4 regions of the Exiguobacterium sp. ERU653 genome follow, and region 1 is predicted to be linked to each of the others. Evidence: predicted binding sites of a transcription regulator. Region 1 holds the regulator's gene; each other region holds the start of a gene.

Evidence for each region. The regulator Rex, encoded in region 1, represses fermentation and respiration genes when NADH is low (regulators of the CRP and FNR family bind a similar motif). The targets are predictions, from matches to a motif close to TTGTGAAATATTTCACAA.
Region 2: a site for Rex is predicted at 4,044-4,061, ahead of KNO95_RS05275 (L-lactate dehydrogenase). Genes of this name have one in related genera too.
Region 3: a site for Rex is predicted at 5,357-5,374, ahead of KNO95_RS10585 (DoxX family membrane protein). Genes of this name have one in related genera too.
Region 4: a site for Rex is predicted at 4,392-4,409, ahead of adhE (bifunctional acetaldehyde-CoA/alcohol dehydrogenase). Genes of this name have one in related genera too.

What each region holds. Positions count from the first base shown of each region.
Region 1 covers NZ_JACSKV010000004.1:100,598-108,428, reverse strand. The annotation lists gene KNO95_RS13115 (hypothetical protein) at 1-490, shown strand, start outside; gene KNO95_RS13110 (hypothetical protein) at 539-946, opposite strand; gene KNO95_RS13105 (ABC-F family ATP-binding cassette domain-containing protein) at 943-2,844, opposite strand; gene KNO95_RS13100 (redox-sensing transcriptional repressor Rex) at 2,995-3,651, shown strand; gene KNO95_RS13095 (twin-arginine translocase TatA/TatE family subunit) at 3,684-3,878, shown strand; gene tatC (twin-arginine translocase subunit TatC) at 3,882-4,670, shown strand; gene KNO95_RS13085 (YesK family protein) at 4,797-5,090, shown strand; gene KNO95_RS13080 (FAD-dependent oxidoreductase) at 5,280-6,626, shown strand; gene KNO95_RS13075 (PspC domain-containing protein) at 6,661-6,843, opposite strand; gene KNO95_RS13070 (hypothetical protein) at 7,002-7,475, shown strand; gene KNO95_RS13065 (NADPH-dependent F420 reductase) at 7,479-7,831, shown strand, end outside.
Region 2 covers NZ_JACSKV010000001.1:1,008,788-1,016,618, forward strand. The annotation lists gene KNO95_RS05255 (ROK family glucokinase) at 1-462, opposite strand, end outside; gene KNO95_RS05260 (YqgQ family protein) at 556-750, opposite strand; gene KNO95_RS05265 (M42 family metallopeptidase) at 747-1,769, opposite strand; gene KNO95_RS05270 (rhomboid family intramembrane serine protease) at 1,782-2,834, opposite strand; gene KNO95_RS05275 (L-lactate dehydrogenase) at 2,969-3,925, opposite strand; gene KNO95_RS05280 (DUF92 domain-containing protein) at 4,095-4,865, opposite strand; gene KNO95_RS05285 (5-formyltetrahydrofolate cyclo-ligase) at 4,844-5,398, opposite strand; gene rpmG (50S ribosomal protein L33) at 5,453-5,617, opposite strand; gene KNO95_RS05295 (1,4-alpha-glucan branching protein domain-containing protein) at 5,702-7,831, opposite strand, start outside.
Region 3 covers NZ_JACSKV010000002.1:107,847-115,677, forward strand. The annotation lists gene KNO95_RS10555 (VOC family protein) at 1-351, opposite strand, end outside; gene KNO95_RS10560 (winged helix-turn-helix transcriptional regulator) at 458-784, shown strand; gene KNO95_RS10565 (S66 family peptidase) at 848-1,855, shown strand; gene KNO95_RS10570 (helix-turn-helix domain-containing protein) at 1,860-3,050, opposite strand; gene KNO95_RS10575 (MFS transporter) at 3,161-4,414, shown strand; gene KNO95_RS10580 (DUF3817 domain-containing protein) at 4,435-4,731, opposite strand; gene KNO95_RS10585 (DoxX family membrane protein) at 4,813-5,319, opposite strand; gene KNO95_RS10590 (pyridoxamine 5'-phosphate oxidase family protein) at 5,496-5,909, opposite strand; gene KNO95_RS10595 (cold-shock protein) at 6,027-6,227, opposite strand; gene KNO95_RS10600 (glycoside hydrolase family 55 protein) at 6,489-7,831, shown strand, end outside.
Region 4 covers NZ_JACSKV010000001.1:665,821-673,651, reverse strand. The annotation lists gene KNO95_RS03480 (alpha/beta hydrolase) at 1-207, opposite strand, end outside; gene KNO95_RS03475 (zinc-binding metallopeptidase family protein) at 292-1,476, opposite strand; gene adhE (bifunctional acetaldehyde-CoA/alcohol dehydrogenase) at 1,658-4,249, opposite strand; gene KNO95_RS03465 (MarR family winged helix-turn-helix transcriptional regulator) at 4,638-5,084, shown strand; gene KNO95_RS03460 (YebC/PmpR family DNA-binding transcriptional regulator) at 5,165-5,878, shown strand; gene KNO95_RS03455 (Na+/H+ antiporter family protein) at 6,021-7,340, shown strand; gene KNO95_RS03450 (glutamate synthase subunit beta) at 7,480-7,831, opposite strand, start outside.

The DNA.
Region 1 (7,831 bases):
CCGCGCTTACAATATCGCCTACCAAGAGGAGATTGTTCCAGAAGAGACACGAGTGAAGTCACTCACTGGAGAAGAGTCATTAGAAGGCATCGGTCGCGTGACCGGAGAGAATACGCTCATCGAGTCACTATATGGCTACACGAGTGTCGTCGACCAAGAGCCGGAGCGTGTGATCGTCGTCGATCGCAATCTCGGGGTACAGCCAAAAGCGAGCGATGCTTATTATGAAATCGAGCGGGGTCGCGAGGCGACGGAAGAAGAGGCGGCGAAGTTTGAGGATTTGATCGAGGAACTCGATGAACAGCAACTGTTCGCGCAAGTCATCTCGACGCATGAGGCACGCTATGTGACGAATGGCGAAAAGCCGATGACGTTCTATAAGGTGTTCACACGTGACGTCGATACGAACGAGGCCGTCTTCTTCATCGCTGAGGACGGGACGAAGCTCGACTTCCATACGGTAGGATTCCAGCCGTTACGATATTTCTAATATAAAGAGAGGCCGGCGTATGACAACGCTGACCTCTCTTTTTACTGTTTACGCTTTTGGTTGTCGATAATTCTCTCGATGCCATGTGTTGATACGACTCACGATGAACACGAGAAGGGCGAGAATCCACATGAAGAGTGTCTCTTCGTAGAAGTGGGCCCATACCGAGCCTGGCGCATAGAACGTATGAACGGTCACGTCGACCGGCCAGACGACGATGCGAATGAAGAGCGTGCTCATGAGCAATCCACTGAAAAGACTGAGCAAGATCCCTGGCCACGTCTGAATGATGAAGCCGATGACGACAGGCAAAAAGTAAAAGAGAATAGACGGGACGATCGTCGGCTCACCGCGGATGAGTTCAGATACGAACTCGGTCCCGGTCGGCACGATGTAGGCGAGTCCCGTGAGGAACGCTTGAATGAACTCGATTCGCATGGCACGGGTACGCATCATGTATGGAGTTCCTCCCATTCCGCATAAAGTGCGGTGATCGATTCTTTCGCTGCGTCCGATTCGGTCGATAGTTCTTGGGCACGGGCGAAGTCGTTGAAGACGTCCGGCTCACACAGCAACTGTTCGATCTCGTCGAGACGCTTCTCATGTTGCTCGATCGCCAGCTCGATCTCTTCGATGCGCTGTTTGATCCGGCGCTCTTCCCGTTGCTGTTCCTTGTCGGCGCGTTGTTTTTTCACGACGACCTGCTTCGTCTCCTCACGAGCGAGTCGTGCGAGTTCTTCGAGCTCTTCTTTCTTCTCGACGTAGTACGAATAGTCCCCGAGATACTCATCGATGCCGTTCGGCGTGATCTCTAATACACGTGTCGCGAGACGGTCGATGAAGTAGCGGTCATGCGAGACGAAAAGGATCGTGCCCGGATAGTCGAGGAGGGCATTCTCTAAAATCATCTTCGAGTCGAGATCCAAGTGGTTCGTCGGCTCGTCTAAGATGAGGAGGTTCGGTTGCTCGAGCTTCAGCTTGGCCAACGTAAGACGTGCCCGTTCACCACCCGATAGTTCGAGGACACGTTTCGTGACGTCATCGCCGCTGAAGAGGAACTGACCGAGAAGACTCCGCACTTCCTGTTCGCGCATGAGCGGCCAGTCGTTCCAAATCTCATCGATGACGCGGTTTGTGTCAGACAAGTTCTGTTGCTCCTGGTCGTAGTAACCGATTTCGACGCCCGTCCCGTAACGGATCTCACCGGTGAGGGCGGTTTGTTGTTTCGTCAATACTTTGAGTAATGTCGACTTCCCGACCCCGTTCGGACCGACGAGGGCGACGGATTCACCGCGTTGCAGTTGGAAGCGGAGATGCTGGGCGATTGGTTCTTCGTACCCGATGGCGAGGTCGCTCGCGCTCAACACATCGTTCCCGCTCTGGCGTTTGATGGAGAACGAGAGGACGGCGCTGCGTTCGTCACCGTCCGGGGCATCGAGTCGGTCGACTTTCTCGAGACGCTTCCGCACGCTTTGTGCACGCTTCGTCGTCGTCGCTCGGGCGATGTTTCGCTGAATGAAATCCTGCATCTTGGCAATCTCTTCTTGCTGCGACTCGAACTGCTTCTTCTCTTGCTCGTAAATGGCGGCCTTCTGTTCGAGATACTTCGTGTAGTTCCCGACGAAGCGACGGCTCCGATGACGTGACAGCTCATAGACGACCGAAACGACACGGTCGAGGAAGTACCGGTCGTGGGAGACGATGAGGACAGCTCCTTTATAGCCGCCCAAGTACTTCTCGAGCCAGGCGAGCGTCTCGATGTCCAAATGGTTCGTCGGCTCATCCAAGATGAGCAGGTCAGGACTTTGAAGGAGCATCTTCGCCAAGGCGAGACGCGTCCGTTGTCCCCCGGATAGCGTGTCGATGCGACGTTCGAAGTCATCCGGATAGAAGCGCATCCCATGGAGGACCGAGCGGATGGTCGCTTCATACTGGTAACCGCCACGCTCTTTGAACGTATGCTGCTCTTCATCGTAAGAAGAGAGGAGACGTTCGTACGCAGCGGCGTCATTTAGGATTCGTTCGGATCCCATGTCGGCTTCCATGCGACGGAGCGTCTTCTCCTGCTCGATCAAGTCCGTGAAGACGGTGAGCATCTCGTTCCAGATTGTCTCGTCGGATTCGAGCCCTGAGTCTTGGGCGAGATAGCCGATGGTGACGTCTTTTGGCTTCATGATGTCCCCGGAATCATAGTTGTATTCACCAGCGATGACTTTCAAAAGTGTGGACTTACCGGCACCGTTCCGACCGACGAGGGCGACACGTTCACCTTCCTGGATTTCGAGTTTTACGTTTTCTAAAATCGGCTCGACGCCGAAGGATTTGGATAAGTTGTTGACTTGCAGTAGGATCAAGTGAAAAAACCCCTTTCTCTCTATTTAGTATACTGTATTTTTCAGCGATTTTAGGTATATTCGTTGAGTGGTCATGTGAATTCGTTTACAATCAAGGTGTATGAAATTCAGATTCGTTTGTAACGTGTCGTAAAAAGGAGGCTCTTTCCGTTGAGTCAAAACGAACCAAAGATTCCACAAGCGACAGCCAAACGGTTGCCACTATACTATCGATTTATTCAAAGCCTGCATGCGTCAGGGAAACAACGTGTCTCTTCAGCAGAACTGAGTGAGGCGGTCAAGGTCGATTCGGCTACGATTCGCCGTGATTTCTCGTACTTCGGTGCGCTCGGTAAAAAGGGATATGGCTATAACGTGCAGTATCTGTTAGACTTTTTCCGAAAGACACTGAATCAAGACGAGATTACGAATGTCGCCTTGGTCGGGGTCGGTCACCTTGGGACGGCATTCGTCAACTATAACTTCCTTAAAAACAATAACACACATATCGTCGTCGGGTTCGACGCAGACGAGACAAAAGTCGGCACGACGATGTCAGGCGTCCCAATTCATCACGTCGATGAGATGGAACAGATTATGAAGCAAAACAAGATCGACGTCGCCATTTTGACGGTACCTTCTGCCTATGCGCAGCCCGTCGCAGACGACTTGGTGCGATTCGGCATCAAGGGTATCTTGAACTTCACACCGGCACGACTCACTGTACCGGACACCGTTCGCGTCCATCACATCGATTTGTCGATTGAGCTGCAGTCACTCATTTACTTTATGCAACACTATCCAACCGCTGAGGGGGTCCATCAATAATGGAATTACTAGCATCATCACTCGTCGTCGGGATGCCAGGTGGGGTGAGTCTATTTGTCATCGCCATCATCGCACTCATTCTCTTCGGACCGAAGAAATTACCGGAGTTTGGTCGCGCGGCCGGGCAGACGCTTCGTGAGTTCAAAAATGCAACGAACGGCATGATGAACGAGCACGACGAGAACGACAAGAACGACAAGAAAGCTATCGAAAAGAAAGAGCAGTAAGCCATGAATCATCAACCTGATCAAGAGCGGGAACTCACCGATCACTTGACAGAGCTGCGGAGACGACTGATGCTATCTGCATTTGTCGTCTTTGCCTTCTTTTTGATGGCTTTGCCGAGTGTCAAATATGTACTCGCGTACTTGCAAGAAGATCTCATCGAACGTGGGCTCGAACTGAACGCCTTTGGGGTCGCGGACCCACTCATGATTTACTTGAACTTGGCGCTCGTCATCGGCCTGATTGCGGCGAGCCCATTCCTACTGTATCAAGTGTGGGCGTTTGTCGCACCCGGTCTGCATCCGAATGAGCGGAAAGGCACGCTTGCCTATATCCCGATCATCTTCGGATTGTTCTTGATTGGTCTTGCGTTCGCCTACTATTGGTTGTTCCCGCTCGTCCTCGATATCTCGACGGACCTCGGGCAAGACCTCGGACTCGAACAACTCATCGGGGCCAATAATTACTTCGCGTTCTTGTTGCAGCTGACAATTCCGTTCGGTCTATTATTCCAATTACCGGTCGTGACGATGTTCCTCACCCGGATCGGTGTCGTGACCCCGTACTTCTTATCGAAGATTCGAAAGTACGCGTACTTTGCGCTATTCGTGGTCGCGGCGTTCATCACACCACCGGACTTGACGTCGCACCTCATGGTGTCACTACCGCTCTTCTTCCTATATGAGATCAGCTTATCGATTTCACGTATCACCTATAAAGGGGTGCTGCGCCGGGAGAAAGAAGCGATGGTGCAAGAACAGATGGATTTAATGAAACAGATGAATGAGAAATGAGCATCGTTCCTTCCAGGGAGACGGTGCTTTTTTGATTTTTGGTAACGAACGTTTTTCAACAACACGAAAACACATGACTGACATGATAAAATAAAGCTACTCAGTTGGATGCCAGGGGGAGAAGCGATGATTTGGGAGTACTACGGGGATGCAATCATCATCATCGGTGTGTTGACGACGATTTTATTGATTGCCATGCTGAACTTTTTGAAGTCGAAATTTAAGCGAAGACTCGTCTTTTCGTTGATGCTGCTCGTGGTAGGATACACGCTGATCTTGATTGGTCTCGTCTTTGTTCGCGGATGGGATGGTCTGGGCTGGAGCATGATCGGCTTCAGTTTATACGTGATCGGTCTTGTCACCTATATCGGCGTCGTCATCTATCACTGGATCAAAGCACGACGCACGACGAATTCGTAAGTGAACCGTTCCGGTTGCGGGACGGTTTTGTTGTCACGCATGGAGTTCAAATTTTAGACACTTTTACGTGAAATAGTGAGCAAAAGGATTGTCAAACCTTCTTGTGAAATAGTACACTAAGTTCAGAAAGTGAATGTGATTTTTATCACAAACGCTAACTTGCCTAACACCTAAAGGAGAGACAATCATATGAAAATCGCAGTCATCGGATGTACACACGCAGGAACAGCAGCTGTTAAAGGATTACTTGCCAAGCACGACAATCTCGAAATCACCGTTTACGAGCGGAACGACAACGTCAGCTTCCTCTCGTGTGGGATTGCGCTCCACGTCGGTGGGGTCGTCCAACGTGCGGAAGAGTTGTTCTACTCCTCTCCACGTGAACTTGAAGAACTCGGTGCGACGATGCGCATGAAACATGACGTCTTGTCGATTGACACCGAAGCGAAGACGGTCCACGCCAAAAATCTTGAAACCGGGGAAGACGTGCATGACACGTATGACCGTTTGATTGTCACGACGGGTTCATGGCCGATCGTCCCAACGCTCCCAGGAATCGAAATGAATGGAATCGAGCTCTGTAAAAACTACGCGCATGCCCAACGCATTATCGAGCGTGCGACGGATGCGACGAAGATTGCCGTCATCGGGGCGGGCTATATCGGGGTCGAACTCGTCGAAGCGTTCGAAGCATACGGAAAACATGTCACATTTATCGATAGTGCCGACCGCATCTTGAACAAATATCTCGATAAGTCGTTCACAGATCCATTAGAAGCGGACATGACCAGTCGCGGGATCGATCTTGAACTCGGTCAGACGGTTGAAGCGTTCCGTGGAACAGATGGGAACGTCACACATGTCGTGACAGACAAAGGTGAATTCGAAGCGGATCTCGTCATCTTGTGCGTCGGATTCCGTCCGAATACAGGACTCCTAGAAGGACAGGTCGACATGCTCGGGAACGGCGCCATCATCGTCGATGAATACATGCGCACGAGCAACCCGGATATCTTTGCGGCGGGGGACAGCTGTGCCGTCTACTACAACCCGGCACGCACACACGCCTATATCCCACTTGCGACGAACGCTGTCCGCATGGGAACGCTCATTGCGGAGAACATGATGCAACCACGCGTCCGCTACCAAGGGACACAAGGAACGTCAGGACTTCGACTCTATGACTGGAATATCGCGTCTTCTGGTTTGACGGAAGAAGCGGCAGCGCTCTTTGGACTCGAAGTGGAAAGTGTCGTCATTGAGGACGCGTATCGTCCGGAGTTCATGCCGACCGCAGAGAAAGTCGAATTCAAACTCGTCTATGAAAAAGGGACACATCGCATTGTCGGTGGACAAGTGTTATCGAAAGCGGATTTGACGCAAGCGGTCAACACGCTCTCGCTAGCCATCCAAAACGAGATGACGATCGAAGAGCTCGCCTATGTAGACTTCTTCTTCCAACCACACTACAACAAGCCATGGCACTTCCTGAACAGCGGAGCGCTTGAAGCGATGAAAGACAAAGTGAATGCCTAACAAAAAACGCGGAAGCTAACAGCTTCTGCGTTTTTTATAGATAGCGTGGGGCATCTTTCATGGAATTCGTCAAAATCATATAAAGCAGGAAACTCCCAGGTAGGATCAAAAAGATGAGTCGAACTCCGATTGATGAAATACCAAAGTATTCAGCAATCCCACCGCATACTCCAGACAGAGAGCGGTCGGTCGCCGACTTACGAAGTGTACGTTGCATAGCAAAGCTCCTTATGGGTTGATATGTAAATTTTACCATAATAAGTGCATAAACATCCTCATCGATTGATTTGTTAATGTAGATTATTTACAAGTTACTCGGGGAAATAGGATAGGTAAGTGCGCGTCATGTTGTCTACCTTGAAGGAGGAATTTTTCATGGCTAAAAAGGAAAAACAACCGTATCATATCGTCACGTTCACGTTCCCGGAAGAGGCGATTTCGTATCAGGCGTTCAGTAAGCTGAAAAAGTACCATGCGGATGGGCTTGTCGGTTTTGAACAGCTTGTCGTCATCAAGCGTGAAGAGAACGGGGCGTTTTCGTTTGAGGATGCGGCACAGCTCGCACCCGTCAACAAGTCGACGAAAGGTGCGCTCATCGGGATGGCCGTTGGAATCCTCGGCGGTCCGTTCGGCATCCTGTTCGGGACACTCACAGGTGGTCTCATCGGCGGCACGAAAGACGTGAAGCATATGCAAGGCATTCAAGACACGTTCAAGCGGACAGTCGGTAACATCGAGCCGGGTCAGACAGGCGTCATGGCCATCGGGGATGAATTCGATCCATCAATTTTAGACGGGCTTGCAGAAGAGTTCGGAGGGACGGTCACGCGGACAGACGAGGAGCTGTGAGACATGAAACTCGGAATCTTAGGTGCCGGGAAAGTCGGACGCACGCTCGGGGAGCAGTTCGAACAAGCTGGCTATGAGGTGCTGTACGGGACACGGACGGAACGGGAGGGCACATTGACCTTACAAGAAGTCGCCTCAGCGAGCGATGTGCTTCTGCTATGTACACCGTTCGCGGCAGCGGTCGACCTGTTACCGACACTCGACGGACTGGATGGGAAAGTATTGATTGATGTGACGAATCCAATTGCCATCGAGTTTAACGAAGTCGAGCGCCCAGACGGAGTGTCAGGTGCGGAGTATTTGCAGCGACTCATTCCTGATACGAAAGTGGTGAAGGCGTTCAATCAGACGGGGGT
Region 2 (7,831 bases), on a different contig from region 1:
TCCGTGAACAATATTTCCATTTGTGATTACGCCACCACCGACACCCGTTCCGAGCGTGATTGCCAATAGTTCAGATGCACCTTCACCGGCACCTTTCCACATTTCACCGAGGGCTGCTGCGTTTGCATCGTTTTCGAGAACAGCCGGAAGTCCAACCGCTTGTTCGAACTCACTGACAAGGGCGAAATCTTTCCACCCGATGTTCGGCGAGTATTCGACAACTCCTTCCGAGAAGTTAATGAATCCAGGCGCTCCAATCCCCGCACCCGCGAAATCCTCTTTTTTCTTCCCGGATGTCTCAAGATATGTTTCAAAAGACGTTGCGATGTCCTTTGGAATATGTACACCATTCTCCCGAATATCCGTTTTGACTTCCCACTTATCAGAAATGATGCCGTTCATGTCTAAAACAGCCATCTTCACCGTTGTACCACCGATGTCGATACCTAATAACCATTTCATACCGTTCACTCCTCATCTCAACTAAATCGCTTTCATTGACTAGTGTACACTATTATCCCCTTAGTGCAACCCTTTGCACTAAGGGGATTTCTGTCAATCTATTGAATTTTTCAATTCGTGAGTCAAAATGATTTTGGCCGTATCATAAACGCGTTGTTCGATGATGCCCCCTTCATACATTTCGTCTAGTTCCATCATCATGAGTGAGATTTCAGCATCCCGCTCCCCAATATAAATAATGGTCCCGAACGATTTTAAAAACTGTTGGACATCATAAAAATTTTTCATGCTTCTTCCTCCATCGTTGTCAATACATAACGATACAACAAATCACGTGTCGCTTCCATTGATGACGTGTGTGTCCGTTCATAACTATGACTTGATTCGATCCCCGGGCCAATCAATGCATGTTTCACATCATAGCCTGCACGAATAGCAGCGGACGCATCTGAGCCGTAGTACGGATAAATATCTACTTTATAAGCGATTTCATGTTTTTTACAGAGAGACGTAAATGTTCTTCGAAGTTCGATATCGTATGGTCCCGAAGAGTCTTTGGCACAAATCGAGACAGTATACTCATCTGAATGTTGTCCATCCCCAAGCGCACCCATATCAACGGCAATGTATTCTACGACGTCTTCCGGGATGCCCGCGTTGCCTCCAAACCCGACTTCTTCATAATTGGAAATCAAGAAGTGTACGGTGTGCGGTAAGTCATAACGGACCAGGTCTTTTGCGAGATCCAATAAAATGGCGACAGATGCTTTATCATCCAAATGGCGTGATTTCACGTATCCTGAAGACGTCACCTTGAAGCGGGGGTCAAACGAGACAAAGTCACCCACTTCGACTCCGAGTGCTGTCACGTCTTCCCGCGAATGCACCTTTTCATCCAATCGAACTTCAATATTCGAAGCAGAACGTTCAGCTGAGTTCGTGTCCTTATAAACATGTACACTCGACTGATGGATGAGGATCGTTCCCTCAATCGCATCGCCTTCTTCTCGATGAATGAGACAATTCTCACCTTCAATCGCTGTCCAAGCGTATCCTCCAACTTGCGTCAAACGCAAGCGTCCACTCGGCAAGATATCTTTAACCATCGCACCTAACGTATCAACGTGCGCCGTCAAGAGCCGCGCCTCTTTTGAACGCCCAGGAAATGTTGCAAGTAATGCCCCTTTATGTAGCCGAGACGTGCTGACATTGAGTGCTTGTAATTCTCGCTCTGCGAATCGAATGGCCTCTTCCGTCATCCCAGACGGACTCGGAATGTTTACTAATGTTTTTAGTGTATCAATCATTGAAATCTCTCCTCACCAAGATCCGTACCCGTATAGTAGACCAAATAAAATGATCGTGAGCACGGAAAATATAATTCGTTGTGCGCGATTATCTTCATCTGGTAATCCTACGACTCCAGAGACGACAAATCCACCAACTAGTCCACCAGCGTGCGCAAAATGATCCAAACTTGCCCCTAAAACAAACGCTAGTCCCACATTTAATCCTAACATAATAAAGAGCGGAGGTCCGAGCGTCTTCATAAAGAGAGAACGATCTCGTAGTCCAAAATAAAGTAAAGCACCGACAAGCCCAAATAACGCACCCGAGGCACCCGCAGAAATTGATTCACTGAATGCATATGATGCTGTCGTCGCCAAAACCCCACCAATCACATAGATAATCAGGAACCGAATCGAACCATACATTCGTTCGACGAGTGGACCGAGTGACCAAAGGGCAAACATATTGATCGAAAAGTGGAACCATCCGATATGCAGAAACATCGGTGTGATCAAGCGCCACCATTCTCCCTGCTCAATGAGTGGATTCACTTTTGCACCGAATGCGATCAACGTATTCGGGTCAAGAGTTGAGCCGACAGATTCAGCTAACCACATGACTAAAAATGTGATAAACATTAGACCGTATACTACTTGCGGTTTACCAAATGAGAACCGCTTTTTTAACTCAGACTTTTTTTCGCGGTCAAGGGAGACAGCAAGCATTCGAAACCGTTCTTCTTCCATAGTGGGCGTGCAGATAGATCGAGATATTGTTACTTTTGCCGGGATTGGAAATGTTAGTGAATCAATCCTCTCCTCATCTACGAGACGTTCGCCATACAAATGAATCGTCAATCGCTTCCGTCCGATCCGAGATAGGCGAAATGCGTTTAGGATAGCATGAATATCGGTCCCGACATGATTTGCCCATGCTTTTTCGGACTGAATGTACAGATCATAGCTATCTCCCGCTTTCGTGTCGAACAAAATGACCGCGCGTGAAGGCTCTAATATCCCTTCAATTCGCCCGCCGCTTTCAACCGCCCGATAGATATCTTCCCAAAAACAAGTCGTAGCCAATGGAACTCCCTCCTCTCTCAAGTATTCTCTCCATTCTATTGTAAATCACTGAGCACCTCACGACAAAATCGGGACTTGTTCTGGATGCACAAATACCCGTAACCAGATGGTTACGGGTCATCACTATATAGAGGTTACAAGACAGGTTCCATTGTTTTCATGAGCACGTTCGCAGAGTGTTGCATTTTTTGATGCTCTTCTTCTGACAATTCGATCTCAACGACTTCCCGCACTCCTTGACGATTGATGATGGCTGGTACACCGATATGGATATCATGTAGGCCATATTCCCCGTCGAGATGAGCACCGACTGTCAACAATGTGTTTTCGTTACGAAGGACGGCTTTGACCAAACGAAGTAATCCGAGACCAATCGCGTAGTATGTCGCACCTTTACGCTCAATGATATGATATGCCGCGTCACGAACGTTCACATAAATATCTTCGAGATCTTGCCAGTTATATTCGTCATGCTCTTCAAGCAATTGCTCGACCGATTTTCCGTAAATCCGGGCGTTGCTCCAAGCAGCGAATTCTGTATCTCCATGTTCGCCCATGATGTATGCGTGGCAGTTGCGCGGATCTACATTAAAGTAGTCACCAAGCATATAACGTAAGCGAGATGTATCTAGTACTGTACCTGAACCAAAGACTCGATGTTTCGGAAGACCCGAATATTTCCATGCGAGATGTGTCATGATGTCAACCGGGTTTGAGGCAATAATAATGATTCCATCAAAACCAGAGTCCATAATCTCTGAAATCATAGATTTCATAATCTTCGCATTTTTTTCGACGAGGTCAAGACGTGTTTCGCCTGGACGTTGTGGCGCACCGGCAGTGATGACGACAATATCAGCTACTCCACAATCCGTGTAATCCCCTGCCCAGACACGCATTGGTGATGAAGCAAATGAGACGCCATGGTTCAAGTCCATCGCTTCCCCTTCTGCTTTTGCTTTATTGATATCAATAATGACGAGTTCTTCACATAGACTTGCTGTTGTTAATTGATAAGCGAAGCTCGCACCTACCGCACCTGCACCCACGAGTGCGACACGTGTTACTTTAGCATGATTTAATGTTTCCATATTGATTCTCCACCCTTCGAACAATCTGTTTCATGTTTTTGTTATCTCTGTTACATCATGATTGTAACATCATTCACAAACCCTAACTACAATAGAAACCGTTTTCACTTTGGCGATATTGTGACAATATTCACATTCAAATGGAACATCTTCATTTCCTGTACTACCCTCATCCGAGCACAAAAAAACAAATCAAAGTCGCTCCGAATATAGAGATGAAATTGACCGCATCGTTACCGAGCAGGCGCCATCCAGACACGTATGTCGTCGAGACCTGGTGATGAACTTTTTTTTCAGTCAATTTGCCACAGACAGTACAACGAAACTTGCGTTGCAGAGTCGCTCCAAGTAACGTGTCGATGACGCTACCGCTTAGCCCGATCCCCCATAACATAAGGAGCAGTGCCACATCCATTTGGACAAATAAGATAGAAGAGATCACGATTACGAAAGCCCCTATAATCGACATGAATGTGCCGAATGTGGAAACTGCACCGCTTGTCCCCGGTTCGACTCGCTTAAACGTGAACATGAATCGCGGCTTATTTTTTGAGAGCACACCAAACTCCGACCCCCACGTATCGCTTGTCGCCGCGGCAATAGACACAATGTACATATAAACGTAGACAAAATTTTCTGTGAGCAGATACCCGAGTGCACAAAGAATACCGACTCCACCGTTGGCCAATACCTGTATGGCGTCGCGAGCGCCTGTTTTTTCGACGATATCATCCACTCCTTCTTTATCGCGTGAACGATATTTCGAGGCGAGCGAGGAGGTCGAGAAAAACACACCTAGCAAATATAGCCCAAACCACCCAAACGATAGTCCAATCAACGTCCCTGTCAGCACTGTCAAGATGGCTCCTAAAAACGTTAATGACTGCAACCGATAACCGAGATAGGCGACGATACAAGTTACAACAAATATGGCGAACATTGGATCATCTCCTTTTCTGTCACGATCCATTCAACAGGCAGATCATGTGGTTCAGTCGGCACATGACTTACAAGCTGATTCGTGTAAGCCAAAGCAATTGTTGTTCCTTTATATGTTTTTAGAAAACGGTCATAATATCCTCCACCCCAGCCAATTCGATATCCCGCCCGATCAAATACCCTTCCTGGCACAACACAGAGGTCGATTGGCCTCGTCGTCGGTAGAGTCGTCGGCTCTAAAATATTCATGACTCCCGCCTCGAGATCATCGACCGAATGAATGATGTGAAATGTAAGTCCTTGCCTCGTTACTTTCGGGACACAAACCGTTTTTCCTGCTTCAAATGCCTCGTGAATGATTGGAGAAGTATCAATTTCAAGCGGAAGTGAAGATGTCACTGCGATTGTCTGACTTTCTTTCCATATATAGGATGAAAACAGTCGTTGGTGTATCGCTCGATCGACGAGTTGCCGATTCGTCATTTGCTTGATGGATTGATGCACGATGCGTCTTAATGTTGCTTTTTCTTCCACAACTCGTCCCTCCTTATAAAAAAAGCCGCCACATATGTGACGGCCGGTCTCTCATTATTTCACTTCGCGGTAAAGCGTGTGACGACGGAGACGTGGGTTGTATTTGCGCAACTCGAGGCGCTCAGGGTTGTTACGTTTGTTTTTCTTCGTGATGTACGTGCGATCGCCTGTTTCTGTGCAAGCTAATGTAATTTTAACGCGCATTTCTTTCACTCCCATCTCAATGATGTTGTATCAAGTGCTTTTGCTTTACAGTCTAAGCATACTCAATTATCCTACCAAGTTTCTTTTGAAAAAGCAAGGTTATTTCACGTTCTTTTTCATTGGTTTCTGTCCATACGGAGAAGATTCAAGAGGCAGGCAAGTATTGACATTCTCACTCACCTTGTACCATTGCTTCAAGTCATGGATTGAAATCTCTTCACCGACATAAACGCACTCCGCTTCAGGGAACACACTGTTCTCAATGCGATGAATCGCATCGAATAAACCACCATGCCCGTGTGGATTGCGTGTCGCTTCGAAGGACAACATAGTTGAGTATAACGGAAGCGAAAGGGATTGCGCAAGTTCTCTTGCCGCAGGAATCGTCATCCAATCAAAGTGATGAACCACTTTGAAAGAGATCCGTTTCGCCAATTCATGAACTAGTTTGACATACGCAATATTTTGCGTGGCCACCTGATTCATGACATGTTCTAAAAATGTACTAGTCGGGCTCACTCGATACACATGTATGTTCCCATGCCGCTCATACGCTGGTAACTCATCGTGGTATGGTGTCAACACGTAGACGATTTCACCTTCGTTCGCTCTCGCTTCGACCTCATCAACGACCCGCTTTCCAAGTCCTCCGACGATATGACCGTGATATTCGGGAGTAAGCAGCAGGATTGCCGGCTTCTCTTGTTCACGCTCTGTCGTCACGTAATAATCATGGGGTGACAAGAATGAGTCGATGTCGATATCACCGTCTTGAAGGAACGGGTAGGCCGCGAAGTGTTCATTTAGCAATTGATCCGAGAGCTCATCCTGATAGAGCGCCGTTTCAAGTTCGGCAAACAGTCGTGTATGTTCTCGGAAGCGTTCAGCAGCGTACTGTGCCGTCGTTTGTCCATCTAAAATAAATGCCCAGTCACTCGACACAGCCAACACATAATGGCGAATCAATTGTTTCAATGCACGATTTGTTAAATCAGATTTTCCGCGATAATCAGCCACATCTTTTACGAGTTGCATCTCCATCATATGAAGGTGGCGAAGCATCCATTCATTTCGTTCATTGATCCACACTTCACCGTATCCTTTGCGCCCCCACGTATTCATCGAGACGTGAACCGTCTGTAAATCTTTGAAGTGACGTTCGAGGAACATCGCCGGTGTGATGGTCTCAATCCCAAATTCCACAAGGCGCTCTGCCACTTTCCCTAGAAATTCCGGTCCTTCGAACCACCAATGACCGAACAACTCCGCATCGAACGGTGCTGTCACTAAAAATGGTGGGAACGTTTGAGCACCATGGGCTTCAAGATGTGATTCGAGTGTTTTCGCAAAATCCATCGCATGATTCTCAATTTGATGTTCCGCCCAGTCGCGGACATAAAAATCTTTTTGATCCGTGTCGCCCGTGATTCGATGCATTTTTAATCCCGTATCAAACCGAATACCTTCAGGGTGCATGAATGATTGAATATAGTCCCAATCTCGATCATAGGCCAAATCACGATAAAATTCACGATAGTCCGGATGACCCGGGTATCCAATCATCGAACTCCAAATTTTGCCCGAGATGATTTGATCTCGTGGGAACAATGCGACCCCATGCGGAGAATAAACAGGCGCGCCAATCCCTTTGTCAGGAGTCGGATCAGCCTCTAATAAGGCATGCTCATCGACGAACGTGTACCGCACCCCTTCTTCATATAGAATCCGGTCTACTCCTGGTGTATAGGCACACTCCGGCAACCAAATACCTGTAGGGCGGAACCCATAATGACGTTCGAAACAATTAAGGCCAGTCCGGATTTCTGCTCGGGCAGCCTGCTCCGTAAACAGATGCGGGTTGAATCCATGAGTCGCTGTACACGTGACCATATCAATATAGCCCGCCTCACGATATGTACGGAACGCCTCATTCAAGTTTTTATTCCAATGAAGGAACGTGTTTTTCAAGTCTTGATAACGTTGTCTATAAAACTGAAGCGTTGCCGTCTCTGCATCCGTTCTTCCTTCTGAGAGCTCTAAAGCAATCAAATCAAGCATTTCATCCAAATGCTCGGCGTAGCGGTCTTGAATGAGTGGGTCAGCAAGCATTTCTACCACAGGCGGTGAAATACTAACTGTCCAATGTAACGGACGCTTCAATCGATCGACTTGCCAAAGGATTGGGATATAAGTCTCTGATATGGCCTCGTACACCCATCTTTCCTCTAA
Region 3 (7,831 bases), on a different contig from region 1:
CTCGATTCCATTCCCTTCTGGGTCACTCAAGTAGAACGCTTCACTCACCAAGTGGTCACCTTGCCCGACTTCGATACGCCGCTCAATAAGATGTGCCAAGATGCTTCCTAACTCCACGCGATCCGGCAATAGAATTGCTAAATGAAATAACCCTGCCGCTCGTGGATTCGTCTTCGCTTGTGGCACACTGTGCAAGATAACGAGTGAACGTTCTTTCGTTCCGAGCGTGACAAGTTCTTCGGTTTCTTCTATGACGTTCATCCCGATTACGTCTACATAAAATTGTTTCACCTGTTCGATATCACGGACCCGAAGCGTCACCGGTCCTAGTTCAATTTTCTCGATTTTCATATAAAATCACCTCACCCCCACTATACCCGCTCAGCTTACGTTACAGAAGTAGGCACAAAAAGGTGGTATAGTTACTTCAACGATACTATTGGAAAGGAAGAGCGATGTGACCAACATAACAAGCTGCGAAGTCGATACGGCACTCGAACTGATCACAGGAAAATGGAAGCATTCCATCCTCCTCGTACTAATCAACGGGGATACGTTACGCTTCAGTGAGTTGAAGCGATCGTTACCAAAAATCAGTCAAAAGATATTGACCGCACAACTCCGTGACTTAGAAGAACAGGAGATTGTCATCCGAACCGTCTATCCAGAAGTCCCTCCCCGTGTTGACTATCGCTTAAGTGAGTATGGGAAAACGCTCATCCCGATTCTCGAAGCGATGAATGAATGGGGAATACGTCATGCCGAACGAATGCGCTCTAATTAGTTGTCCACATGTGGATAACCATTTTAACCCATCCCAATCATCACTTATCCACAGGAGGTCGTCATGATTCGTTATCCACAGTTGACCGGGCATCACATCGGTGTCACTGCCCCTTCGTCAGGTATACCAGAAGAACTGCACCATTTATTACATCAATCGGAACAGAAGTTTTCCACTCGAGGGTTCACGTTGCAATTCACTCCGAATGCGTGGAAACAACGATTTGGGAAGTCCGCTCCGGCTCGGGTCCGTGCACATGAGCTGACATCTCTACTTCAAGATGACAAAGTCGACTTGATTGTCCCGCCCTGGGGTGGGGAACTCTTAATGGAGATTCTCAATCAAATCGAGTGGCAGACATTACCCGCAAAATGGATGCTCGGCTATTCGGATACAAGTTTATTGCTTTTTGTGTATACGCTAAAAACCGGAATCGCCTCGGCACACGGTCCAAACTTAGTCGACTTACGTGCCGAAGTGTGGGACGAGACGAGTTCACGTTGGCTCGATGTGTTGTCGACGCGGACCAACGAGACGGTCATCCAACGTTCGTCCGAGAAGTTCCAAAAAGAATGGCAGTTTGATAACCCAACGCCACATCTGTTTCACTTGACGGAAACGAATGAATGGAAAGCTGTCGGTGGTCAACACGCGACAGGTCGATTGCTCGGTGGATGTCTTGATGTGCTCTTACATACAATCGGGACGCCATATGGAAACGTCAAGACGTTCCAACACGAGCACCTGAACGGCGAACCGATTCTTTGGTATTTTGAAAACGCCGAGATGAACATTCCGGCACTAAAAAGGACCCTCCTTCAAATGAAGTGGGCCGGTTGGTTCGAGCATACGTCTGGTATTCTATTTGGACGGAGTGAGGCACCTTCTGTGCATCAAGACTATACGGTCGAGATGGTGTATGAAGAGCTTCACCACACTCTAGGTATTCCAATCTTTTACGATATCGATTGTGGGCACGTTCCCCCGCAGATGACGCTCGTTAACGGAGCGCACGCTTCTGTGCAGGTCGAACATGGTAAAGGGACATTGGTTCAAACGTTCAAGGGCTGATTCGTCAGCCCTTGATCTGTTGTAGTAATAATTCTAAACGTTTGCGAAACAGACCTTGTGGGAATTCCTTCACTTTTTCTTCGATCACGGATACCCAGTCGTCCCCGCATCCGTTCAGTGTTCCCCTTAATAACCCTTCGTAGTAAATCGCGATATCGACTAAACTATGTGTTTTCCACTCGTCTCGATTTTCCCATAATGCCAATAAACACTCTCTTCCTTTTTCCGATTCCCCTCGAAAAGCGTAGTACACACCTTTCGCCATCGAAATCGCCGCAATGAACGGCTCAATCTCTGTCGTGAGTGATTCCATCAACTTGACGTTTTCTCCTAACAGATCAATATGTCGGTATTCCATCGCATAGAGTGCTTCGGAAAGTGCCACTTTGATTTCTGCCAAGCGGTCTTCCGTGAATTGAATGTATTGCTTCGCTTTTTGTAAAGACTCACGAATTTTCGTCTCATCATTCAAATAGAGCGCACAAATCGAAATGGTCCGATATACGTCATCCGCACGGTAGTAGATTCTAGTCCGCTTCATATACTCGAGCGCGTCTTCAAGCTGTCGAATGGAGCCTTCCAAATCCTCATCACAAAGAAGATTTTTAAAGACGATCAACATGGCATACTCAGTTCTCGTTTTCGCTTTCATGTACTTCGCATCAAGGAGTTCAATCGCGTCAATCCGCTCAATCGATTCTTCATATCGGTTCCACATCAATAAATAGTAAGCTTGGCTGATGCGCCCGATCGCCAATTCATCTGTTTCTCCTAATTTTTCAAAAATCTCAATCGCTCGGTCGTAGTAGGCTAACACCTTCTCATTTTCTTCTTCTTGAAAGTACGTATCGCCATACAACATATACGCTTTCCCTTGCCACACAGAGTTCATTTCTTCTTTTAAGTATGGGGAAAGCATCTGTCGTATTTCTTGATCCGAACGCGAGATGAGTGTCATTTCTTCATATTCTAACTGTTCGACCATCGTTTGTAGCTCAGCTTCTTTCGGGTCCGTCAATAACTGTTGCATCGACACACCTAAACGACTGGAAAGTTCTCGCAAACTACGCATCGATGCTTCCGCTTTCCCGTTCTCAATCATACTGAGCATCGATTTCGTGACAATCCCTTCCGCCAACTGCGTCTGGGTCATTTTTTTCTGTTTTCGTAACGCTTTAATTCGTTCACCAATCATATGCCACCTCGAAAAGTTAAATTATATTGAACTTTTTGTTTACATTTCACTCCCGTACCTTTATGCTAATGTTAAATCACATTTAACAAATTTGCAAAGGAGTGCTTCCTATGAAATTCTTTTCGTCCAACCTCTCCATTTTATTACTCGGTAAATTCATGTCTTTGTTCGCATCCAACTTATTTACGTTCGTAGCAGGCTTAACGGTATTGACGACGACCGGATCTGGACTGCAATTTGCATTTGTCTTACTGGCAGGAACATTGCCACGCGTTCTCCTGTCACCATTTGCCGGTGCTTATGCGGATAAGCTTGACCGAAAAGGCGTCATCATCAAGATGGAGTCTTTGAATGGAGGATTATTTTTACTCGCAGGGATTGGAAGTCTAATGTGGACTTTTGAAGCACCTGCCTTTTATGTCATCACATTTTTCTTATCCATCGTCTCCACTTTCTTATCGGTCACGCTATCGAGTTCGATTCCACTTCTATTTGAAGAGGAAGAGCTTCAACGTGCCAACTCCCTCATTCAAAGTATCATCTCCATCTCAAGTATCGGTACTCCGCTTCTTGCCGGAGCACTGTTTAAACTCATACCGATTCCAGTGTTTTTATTCAGCTCAGCCCTATTCTTCATGATTGCTGCGTTACTTGCTTCTCGACTCACATTTCATCAGAAAGAGGTTGCTCCAACCGAACAATCCACCTGGGAAGATGTACGGTCCGGTCTGTCTTATTTGAAACAGCAGCGCGTTTTATGGACGGTCACCGTCCTCGCCGCATTCTTGAACTTCTTTTTCGTCGCGTCAGAAGTGTTGTTCCCGATTGCAGCATTACAAGAGGTCGGTGTGTCCCCGTTCCAGTTCGGACTACTTGAAAGCATGGTTGCCATTGGATTTTTAGTCGCTTCTTTACTTCACGCCTTGCCGTTATTCAACATCAAACATCGCCTATCGACCATGCGATCAGCACTGACCATACTCAGCATTCTATTTGTCGGCCCTGCCATTCCATTATATTTGAACTTCAACGTCATCACGTCGATTTTCTTTTTTGCGATGTTCGCTTTACTGAGCGGTTTCTTCATCGTACGTGTCAATATCCCCATTCAATTGCTCTTACAAACGAATACGGACCCGAACTACTTAGGTCGTGTGATTGGGGTACTCGAATCACTCGCGATGGGGATCACACCAATCGGTTTCATCTTATTCGGAATATTAAGTGATCTTGTGCCAGTCGCTCATCTATATACCGCCTGTATGATTGGTCTACTCTTATGTACTTTCACACTCACCTATCGCATCCGTCACGACATCCAGGCAGAAAAAGCTGCACTTCAGTCAGCCGAACGTGTGTCGTAACGAAAAAGACATCGAACGAATCAGTTCGATGTCTTCTCTGTTGACGGGAGTACCCGTTTTTCTAATAAAAATGGTCCGAATGGGATGACGGATGCCATAACAGCAAGCGTCAAAACTTTGAAGCCCCAACGGAAGCGCCACGCCATGTACACGGCTGCGAGCACGTAAGCAACAAACAAGAAACCGTGCGCTGCGCCGACAATACTGACCGCAAGTGGAATGCCGGCCATATATTTCAGTGGCATCGCGATTAATAGTAACAGCAAGAAGGATACCCCTTCTGTGTAGCCAATCCATTTAAAATGAGTCATAGTCATATGCGTTCTCCTTTATCTCTGTTAGGCTACATCTATCGTAGCCGAAACGTGAGAGGTTTGTCACAGGAGAACATATAAAAGTTACGAGGCTATTTGACGATTTGGTGAACGGTGCAATACTTTCGTTTCAACGAAGTTACGAAGGAACAAGCCGTCGACTCCGATTTTGCCAGCGTTATGACCGGCAACTAAAATCAAGACAGATACGATCAACATCGTCGGGTTCGTGCTGACTGTTCCTGAAAGTAAGAACGCCATGTTCATGACAAGTCCGAAGAATGCTGCACTACGTGTGAGTGCACCGAGTAATAACCCTAGGCCGACCAAAAATTCACCATAAGGAATGAGGACATCGAATAATCCAGCGTTCGGGATTGCAAAGTTTTCTAAGAATGCGGCCCACCATCCTGCGACAGCTGGATGTTCTCCAGTGGCGAGTGACACCGCGTTGTTTAAAAATCCTTCTGTTCCAAAACCACCTGTGATTTTACCCCAACCTGCCGTCAACCAATGATAACCGAGCCATACACGTAATACCGTTAAAATCGCTGTGGCAACATTGTGGTTTTGCCAAAATTTCGTGAACATAATAATTCCTCCCTTTAAGAAGTTAAATAAATGAATAATGTGATTACATTCACAATATATCATCTATGTTCACTTTTTCACATATATAATCTTCCTTGTTCATAATTCGTACATATGTATGCCACAGTCTATTCACATATACAAAAAGACGCCTTCTTTAGGCGTCTCTAAGAGTATTATAAGGTGACTTCTTGGGATGGTTGACCTTTTTTGTTCATCACACGCATTGATTCAGGTTCGATTTTGAGAATGATGAGTTTTGGATCATCCGGTCCATCGAACCATCCTTCAAGTTTGTCATTCCATACTTTTTCTTTCATCGATTCATCATCTGACACCGTTGCTTTTCCTAAGATTTCTAGGTACGTGTCGCCGACTCCATCTCCATCGTAACCAATTAAAATATGAGTATATGGATTTCTCTCTAATTCCTCTACCTTATCTGTATCGTTTGAAGTTGCTGTATAGAGCGTGAAATCTTCATGGAAAAATGTCATATATCGACTGTGCGGTTTTACTTTATATACAGTCGCCATTGTACCTACATTACTTGAGTCTAATATTTTTAATGCTGTTTCTTTTGCACTCATTCCGAATTCCTCCTTCACGATTTGTCGCTCGTATACTGTTCCCTCAAACCATATGGTTAAACACAAAAAAACCTGCTCGCCGATGCGAGCAGGTATCATATTCCTTAGAAAGGAAGATTAGATTTTTTCAACGTTAGAAGCTTGTGGTCCACGAGCTCCGTCTGTGATTTCGAAAGTTACTTCTTGGCCTTCTTCAAGTGTTTTGAAGCCGTCGCCTTGGATTGCTGAGAAGTGTACGAATACGTCGTCTCCGCCTTCCATTTCGATGAAGCCGTAACCTTTTTCTGAGTTAAACCATTTTACTTTACCTGTGTTCATGAATGAACCCTCCTGAAATAAACGCTATGCGTTATAGTAGTGCCTTACTAGAAAAAACTTGACCAAAAAAAATACAAGCCTCTGGAATTATCTAATGAAAAATAATCCCAAGCACTTGTGAATTATGATTCCAGCTATTCTTAATTAAGCACATATTGAATATAACATGGTTAGATGCTTCTGTCTAGTAAATACTTCTGATTGCTAAAAATAAGTCGAAACGGGTACACCCTAGAGAAGATGACACTAGGGGGATCTATTATGAAAAATTCAAATGATCAACAGTCAATCGCATCGATGATTGCTGCTTATTCCGACTGGTCTGAAGAAGAATTAATTCATCAAACACTCAAGTGGCATCATACCACGAGTAAAACAACTTATCCAGCAATGAGCCAAACATACGCTTGTCGAATCCCATTAACGGAGCGAGTTTCGCCTGTCCGGACGTCTCTTCCGCTTGAACAGATCGATGGAGTGGTTCGTCCCGTTTGGATGCGCCGACTCGATGCGGAATATTTGAATCTGATGCATATGACAAAATCACGTGTCGATGTGACGAACTATGGGGCTGTTGGAGATGGCAAGACGGACTGCACCCTCGCCTTTCGTCTCGCCCTCCGCTCTAATCGCCGTGTCTATGTGCCACCAGGTGTATATATCGTTCGAGGAATTCGCCTTCCTTCTAGTTGTACACTTGAAGGTGCCGGACAAGACGTCACAATCCTCAAATTATCCGATCGGGCTCCGAAGCATCGCCGTCTTTTACGAAATACGACCCCATTCGCCGGCAATCATCATATCGAGGTATCCCATCTTACACTTGATTGGAACGTTGATCGTTTAGGTGACGTGAAACGAACGACAAGCGGTGACACGACATCGAGCGCTTTGACATTCGCGCACGTGACGTATGGATGGGTGCATCATGTGACGGCTAAAAATGCCGGGCTCCATGCGTTTGACATTACGTCCCCGCACTATCACTACCTAGGTGACGGACTTCGTGCGGCAAACGGAAGTCGGTATATCCATCTCAATCAACTCGAAGCAACGAATTATGGGGACGATGGGATCACAACACATCATAGTGATGCCATCTACATCACTAACTGTTATTGTCATCACCCCCATGGCCGAACGCACGCTTTAGGATTCTCAAACTCAAACGGCATTGAAATTGATGACGGTTCGCGTCACGTCACGCTTGTTCACAACAGAACGGAAGGCTGTTTTGGAGGTATCGAAGTAAAAGCGCATGGAACCTCGTCAGCCGCACACGACGTCCATATCTTCGGACATCTCTCCGTTCACGACAATCGTTCGTTCAACTTCCGCCACATCGGTCATCATTTGGCAGACGATCCGGATTCCGCGACTGCACGCTTCCTGTCCGGTACAAATTTGGTATCCATCGAGCCAGTCCGAAGCCCGCTTTATGCAAAATCCTCGCCACGGAGTCTGGTCGTTTCCGCATATCAAGATGTCTTCATCCATGGTTTGACTGCCATCGGCGACCCGACCTACGACTATGAACAGCATCCAGCACTTGCGATTCAATATAAGTCAAGACGTGTACAGTTGAAACGAATTTCCGTTCGCGG
Region 4 (7,831 bases), on a different contig from region 1:
GTCATATCGGAACACGTTGTAACCGTGGTCGTACAATGCTTCTGCCAACTTGGCATACGTATTAAAACCGACACCACCCATGTTACCATCACGGTCACTCGGTCCACTCCCACTCAACATGACGATTGTCGCCCGAGGCTCCTCATGGGAAAGAAAAGTTCCTGCAATCGTTCCGTATGCTGTCGTAATCGTCATCTCTTGTTTCATCGTATCGCCTCCATTACTATCATACCCGAAACCGACATCTAAAAAAATATGTCGCCGTCAAATGAGACAGCGACATCTATGAGGTCAGTCAGTAAGCCAAGCATGTAGCCAATTGACGGCATCGGATAAACCGTCTTTCGTCAGACGTTCGATTGTGTCCTTCTCCGTAAACACATGCCAACTTCCTTCAAGTGAATCACTCAACATCAGATAAGGTATTCCTTCATCATCGTAAGCGTCACCCGGTGAACTTGCCAACGAACGCACCTCCAGTTCAGCGAATGGCGCCTGTTCTAGTACGGGATAGGATTTCATTCCTTTCGTACGAACGTATAGTGGACCGTCACCAGTCCCAAGAATATCGAGCATGACGACCATTTCCACTTTTTCTTTTTGTCCCGCTAGCCGTTCAAGGAAATCGTCACTCGCTTCTCTAGAGTCGCCGTTCCCATTCAAAAAGACATATCGAATCGTATAGTCTGGCACTTCCTCGTTCATCACCTGCATGAGGTGATATAAGACCGTAGACGGACCGACGGCAGACAAATAATGGGCTCCATGCCAGGAAGAATTGAGTCGTGACATGAGAATAATTTCTTGATTACTCTTCCCTGTTTGAACAAATTCGACATATGGGATCTCTTCACGGTAAGGCTCTACTTTTATCGATTGTCCAACCTTCAGCTGTTCAGCCGTATCGGAGTCTACACCCGTGCCATCTAACGGCATGTAGGATGACGTGAAAACAAAGCCCATCTCATATGGATCATCTTCATATGGTGTGATCAAGTATCCTACAGCTCCTGCAGATGCGAGCTCTGACAAGTATGCATTCGCTTCCTGATCATTCAATACTTCACCCGCGTAATCGACGGTATACGCATCCTCGATATTGTCATATGAAAACTTTGTCGTTGGTAAGACAATCACTTTCTCTTTGACGTCCGGAATATCTTGTCCCCATTCCATATGTAAAATTGTTCCTTTGAACGGTTGATCAAATGTCATCGATGAAAGACCTTCATACGTTCCATCTCCCACCTCAATCTCAGTCCAACCGGTCACCCGTTCTGTATAAAGGACGTTCCGGTTCATATCGATGGATAGTTCGGTTCCGAAAGATTCAAAAAAGTCGGCACTCTCCCAACTATCCGCATTTCGATCGACTGATGAAATATATTCCGCGGTCTCAAGCGGCGTCGGATGGATTGGATTGAAGAAAAGAACAACTGTCGCGATTGAACGCAACAAACTAATCAATATGAACATAACACAATCTCCATTCATCAATAAATTGCTATGTATACCAATTTTTATTATATACAGCTATTTATAGCCTGACTATTCTAATTTTTATCAATTTAAATATAATTTTAAAAACTGAATATCCTGTTCAGACCACAAGAAAAGCCCGTTCGAATTGAACGGGCCCACTTGTAAATATTGAACCTTATACGCCTTCGTATGCTGCGTACATGATCTCTTTCAATTCTTCAACGAGCGGCATTTTCGGGTTCGCCGTCGTACATTGGTCTTCGAATGCGTCGACCGCCATCTTGTCGATCTTCGCATCGAGATCTGCTTTCTTGATGCCTTGTGCTTTGAACGAGAGTTTGATGTTCAAACGTTGTCCGAGCTCAATGATTGCTTGGACGAGTGATTCGACACCTTCTGCTGTCGTGCTTGCCGGAAGACCGAGGTAACGTGCGATTTCTGCGTAACGCTCGTCGGCGATGAATGACTCATATTTCGGGAACGCCGCAAGTTTTGATGGGCGTGTCGCATTGTAACGAATGACGTGTGGCATGAGGATTGCGTTTGTACGACCGTGCGGTACGTGGAACTCTCCACCGATTTTGTGAGCGATCGAGTGGTTGATGCCGAGGAACGCGTTCGCGAACGCCATACCTGCCATTGTTGACGCGTTGTGCACTTTCTGACGAGCTTCCGCGTCGCTACCGTTTTCATACGCTTTTGGTAGGTAGTCGAAGATCATCTTCATCGAACGGAGCGCAAGTCCGTCCGTATAGTCGTTTGCCATGACTGATACGTAAGCTTCGATGGCGTGTGTCAACACGTCCATTCCTGTATCTGCCGTGATTGATGCTGGTACGGTCATAACGAACTCAGGGTCGACGATGGCGACGTCTGGTGTGATTGCATAGTCAGCAATCGGATATTTCACATTACGTTTTTTGTCTGTAATGACGGTGAACGGTGTTACTTCTGAACCTGTACCAGAAGTTGTTGGGATTGCGACGAACATTGATTTGTTACCGAGTGTCGGGAACTTGTATGTCCGTTTGCGAATATCCATGAATTTCTGACGAAGGTTTGAGAACTTCTCTTCTGGACGTTCATAGAAGAGCCACATCCCTTTCGCAGCATCCATTGGTGATCCACCACCGAGTGCGATGATCATGTCTGGCTGGAAGTGACGCATCGCTTCAGCACCGTTCATGACCGTCTCAACAGATGGATCTGGTTCGACTTGGTCGAAAATACGGTACTCAACACCTGCTGGTAAGTTTTTGATGACTTTATCAGCGAATCCGAGTTTGACCATCATTTCATCCGTTACAATCATCGCCCGCTTTTTCGTTGTGAGTGATTGAAGGTATTGGACAGAGTTTTTCTCAAAGTAGATTTTTTCAGGTACTTTAAACCATTGCATATTCACGCGACGTCTCGCCACCTTTTTCACATTGAGTAGATGTTTCGCCGTCACGTTTTCAGAGACGGAGTTTTTACCGTAAGACCCACAACCGAGCGTGAGGGATGGTGTCATTTCGTTGTAAAGGTCACCGATTCCACCGTGTGCTGATGGTGAGTTGACGATGATGCGACAAGCTTTCATACGAAGACCGAAATCAAGGATGGCATCGTCGTCCGTTGAGTGGATGACAGCTGTATGGCCGAGACCACCGATTTCAAGCATTTTTTCAGCAACCGCAAATCCTTCTTCACGTGATTGAACTTTATAAGCACCGAGGACCGGGCTCAATTTTTCATGTGAGAGAAGTTCTGTCGCGCCAACTGTTTCAAGTTCAGCAATCAAGATTTTTGTGTCAGCCGGGACTTTGAGACCTGCTTTTTCTGCAATCCACGCTGCCGGCTTCCCGACGATCTCTGGGTTGACTGCGCATGTGTCCGTACGGATGACGAGTGTTTCAAGTTTCGCTTTTTCTTCAGGTGAGCAGAAATAGCAACCGAGTGCTGTCATTTCCGCTTTCACTTCTTCGTATACTTCTTGGTCGACGATGATTGCTTGTTCAGACGCACAGATCATCCCGTTGTCGAACGTTTTTGAAAGGATAACGTCTGAGATGGCACGTTTCACTTTTGCTGTTTTGTCGATATAGGCTGGTACGTTACCCGGTCCGACACCAAGAGCCGGTTTACCAGTCGAGTAGGCGGACTTGACCATCGCTGCTCCACCAGTAGCAAGGACCATCGCGACACCAGGATGATTCATGAGTGCTTTCGTCGCATCAAGTGACGGGACTTCTACCCATTGAATCAAGTTTTCAGGAGCTCCTGCGGCTACCGCTGCGTCACGGAGGACCCGCGCTGCCTCACTAGAACATTGTTGAGCTGACGGGTGGAAGGCAAAGATAATCGGGTTACGTGTTTTAATGGCGATGATCGCTTTGAACATCGTAGTAGAAGTAGGGTTCGTGACCGGTGTGACACCTGCAACGACACCGACCGGCTCTGCGATGTATGTGATTCCGTTTTGAACGTCATCTTCTAAAACGCCAACCGTTTTCTCTCCACGAAGTGAGTTATAAATATATTCTGTCGCAAAGATGTTTTTGATCATCTTATCTTCAAAGACACCGCGACCTGTTTCTGTATATGCTAGTTTCGCAAGTTCGACGTGCTTCTCTAGACCTGCGAGCGCCATCGCTTGTACGATGTGATCAATTTTCTCTTGGTCGAACGTCATTAACGTATCGAGTGCGGCGTGTGCGCCCGCTACGAGCGTATCCACCATTTGTTCTGCCGTTGTTTCCACTTTTGCTTTCTCTTTAACTGCCATGTTAGGTTCCTCCTCATAAGTGAGAGCTTTTAATGAACATATTGACTTGATGGAAGCACGATGTGGTGCTTGTTTTCAAGAGATTGTGCTTTCCTTCACATTCATAGAATACAATGTTTTCCCGGTTTTGTGGGTGACAACAATGTGAACTCTTTCACAATATTTTTTTATCATTTGTTGATAGCTCTTGATTTTTACATGCACCCTCAGTAAAATCGAATACGTTTTCATGAAAACATGAGTAACAATTCATGTAAACGCTTACATTAATTGTGTCAGTTCTATCTCTTATAAGATGTATCAATCATCACATCAACCCGTTTTTAGGTTCAAATGCACCTGACTCGTGTATAATGAACATAGAACCTAACTAGGAAGTGAATCTATTATGCCGAAACAAGATGCAGCGGACCAGTTTGTCAAACTAATCCCTTTAATTCGTCGTAAATTGCTACGTCGATCTGATTTTCCTCAAATTCCAAACTTGAACTTTTCTCATTTCCATCTATTAATGTTGATTGAAGACGAGGGGGCAGTCACGAATGGACGAATTAGCGAGACACTCTCCATCGCACCACCGAACGTCACCCCTCTCATCACGAAACTGTTGAACGAGGGCTACATTACCCGCGTACCCGACGAACGGGATCGTCGAGTGATATGGAACCAGCTGACGGAGAAAGGTGAGCGAATCTTACTTGAACGAAGAGACTCGTTCCGAACGCTATTCGAAGAGCGCCTCGCATTTTTAAATGAAGATGAGACAGACCGGCTGATTGAAAGTTTGAAGACCCTCACTGAGATTGTAGAGAAAATGGACAAAGGCGACGAGTAAATCTTTACTCGTCAATTCAGCCAACTTCTTATATAATCTGTAATGAATCTACGTACAAATGGAAAGAGAGATGACATGTAATGGGTCGTAAATGGAACAACATTAAAGAGAAGAAGGCGTCTAAAGATGCCAACACGAGTCGCGTTTATGCGAAGTTCGGTCGCGAAATCTATGTGGTCGCCCGACAAGGGGAACCAGATCCTGAATTGAACCAGTCATTAAAATTTGTGGTGGAGCGCGCTAAAACATATAACGTGCCTCGCGCAATCATCGATCGTGCAATCGATAAAGCAAAAGGCGGCGACGAAGAGAACTTCGACGAACTTCGTTATGAAGGATTCGGACCGAATGGTGCGATGGTCATCGTCGACACGTTGACGAACAACGTGAACCGTACAGCATCAGAAGTTCGTGCTGCTTTCGGTAAAAATGGAGGCAACATGGGCGTCAGTGGTTCGGTCGCTTATATGTTCGATGCAACAGCCGTCATCGGTGTCAACCAAATGTCTGCAGATGATGTTCTTGAACTTATGATGGAACACGACCTTGACGTTCGTGATGTCATCGAAGAAGACGAGACGGTAATCGTCTATGCCGAGCCTGAAGCGTTCCACGCCGTTCAGACCGCATTCAAGGCTGCCGGGGTTGAGGAGTTTGCCGTCGCAGAGTTGACGATGCTCCCACAGAACGAAGTGTCGCTCGATGACGCATCGAAAGAACAATTCGAAAAATTAATTGACGTTCTCGAAGACTTGGAAGATGTGCGCCAAGTGTATCACAACGTCGATATGTAACACGCAAGCGATAACTTTTACGAGTTATCGCTTTTTTCATGAGCGATTTGACAAGGGTCATATCCTATGTTAAATTTCAAAAAGTCTTTATCGTGTTAAAGTGATACTAAGAGAAAGAAAACATGAAAGGTGTTGGATGTATATGAACGCAGTGTTACTTGCAGTCATCGTCTTATTCGCGCTCGCCATCAGTCGAGTGCACATTGTATTATCCTTAATATTAGCGGCGCTAGTCGGAGGGCTTGTTGGAGGACTTGGGTTTAACGATACGTTGACCGCCTTTAGCAATGGCCTCGGGGGCGGAGCGAGCATCGCGCTCAGTTACGCACTCCTCGGCGCATTCGCCGTCGGGTTGTCGAAGACGGGTCTACCAGACGTCTTGGCCGAAAAACTGATTGCCATGTCGGGTCGTGACGTGTCGGGTAAACGCGTGAGTTATGTCAAAGCGTTCTTATTGTCGCTACTCTTATTATTGTCGATCAGCTCACAGAACGTACTCCCGATTCACATCGCCTTTATCCCGATTGTGATTCCACCGTTACTCGTCTTATTCAATGAATTGAAACTAGATCGCCGTCTCGTAGCGACAATCTTAACTTTCGGTCTTGTGACACCATACATGTTGTTACCAGTCGGATTTGGCGGTATTTATTTGAATGAGATTCTCATTGCGAATGTCGAAGCGAACGGCTTGACAGTCGGCGACGTCAATATCATCTCAATCATGGGAATCCCGGCATTAGGTATGGTCGTCGGATTGATCGCAGCGTTCATTCATTACCGGAAACCGCGAACGTATGAAACAATTGCGCTCGGACCGTCTGACTATGAAGTTCGTCAAATGGGCGGTTTCAAGATGATCATGACGCTTGTCGTTGTTCTCATCGTTCTCATCGTTCAATTACAGACCGAGTCGATGATCGCCTCGGCAGTGACAGGACTGATGTTACTCTCGATTTTCCGCCTCATCCCTTGGTCGGAGGCAGATGACATTTTCACGAGCGGCATGCGCATGATGGCGTTCATCGGTTTCGTCATGATTGCCGCAAGCGGATTCGCAGCCGTCATTCGTGAAACAGGCGCGATTGATCCGCTCGTCAACGGTGCGAGCAATCTGATGGGTGACTCGAAAATGATTGCCGCTCTCGTTATGCTACTCGTCGGACTAGTGATCACGCTCGGAATCGGGTCAAGTTTCTCGACCATTCCAATCATTGCAGCCATCTTTGTACCTCTTTGTGTACAGTACGGTTTCTCTGTGGAGGCGACGATTGCCATCATCGGGACTGCGGGTGCTCTTGGTGATGCGGGGAGTCCTGCAAGTGACTCGACGCTCGGACCTACGAGTGGATTGAACGCTGACGGCCAACACGATCACCTACGTGAGACGGTTTGGCCAACGTTCCTACACTACAACATCCCTCTCATCATCTTCGGGGTGATTGCGGCAATGGTCCTTTAATCATTTCTTCCGTCGTGAATAAATCGTTCCTAGTAAAATTAAAATGAGGATAAACCAGATTCCGGTGTACATGAGGATTTCGGTAAACATAAAACTCCTCCTAAACAAAAGATAAGGAGCGACGGTTGTCGCTCCTTTTTTATGATGAGGTTTTTAAGACAGTCTTGCAAGTATCGAGATAGGAGTCGACCACTTCTGCCACTTCTCGCCCTTCTCGAATTGCCCAAACGATTAAGCTTTGACCTCGCTTCGCATCCCCGGCGACAAAGACATTATCCGTTACTGTATGGAAATCCTTCGTCTTTTCGACGCCGATTTTCCGCAATTCATGCTCCGGTCTCTCAAACCCAATCGCAACGAGGACGAGATCCGCAGGATACGTCTCTATCGAATCTTCTTCCACGAAGAAAGTCGCCTGACCATCCGGGTTGACAACTTTCGTCATCCGTTCCGTTTCAATCCCAGTGACACGTCCTTCTTTCGTGACGATT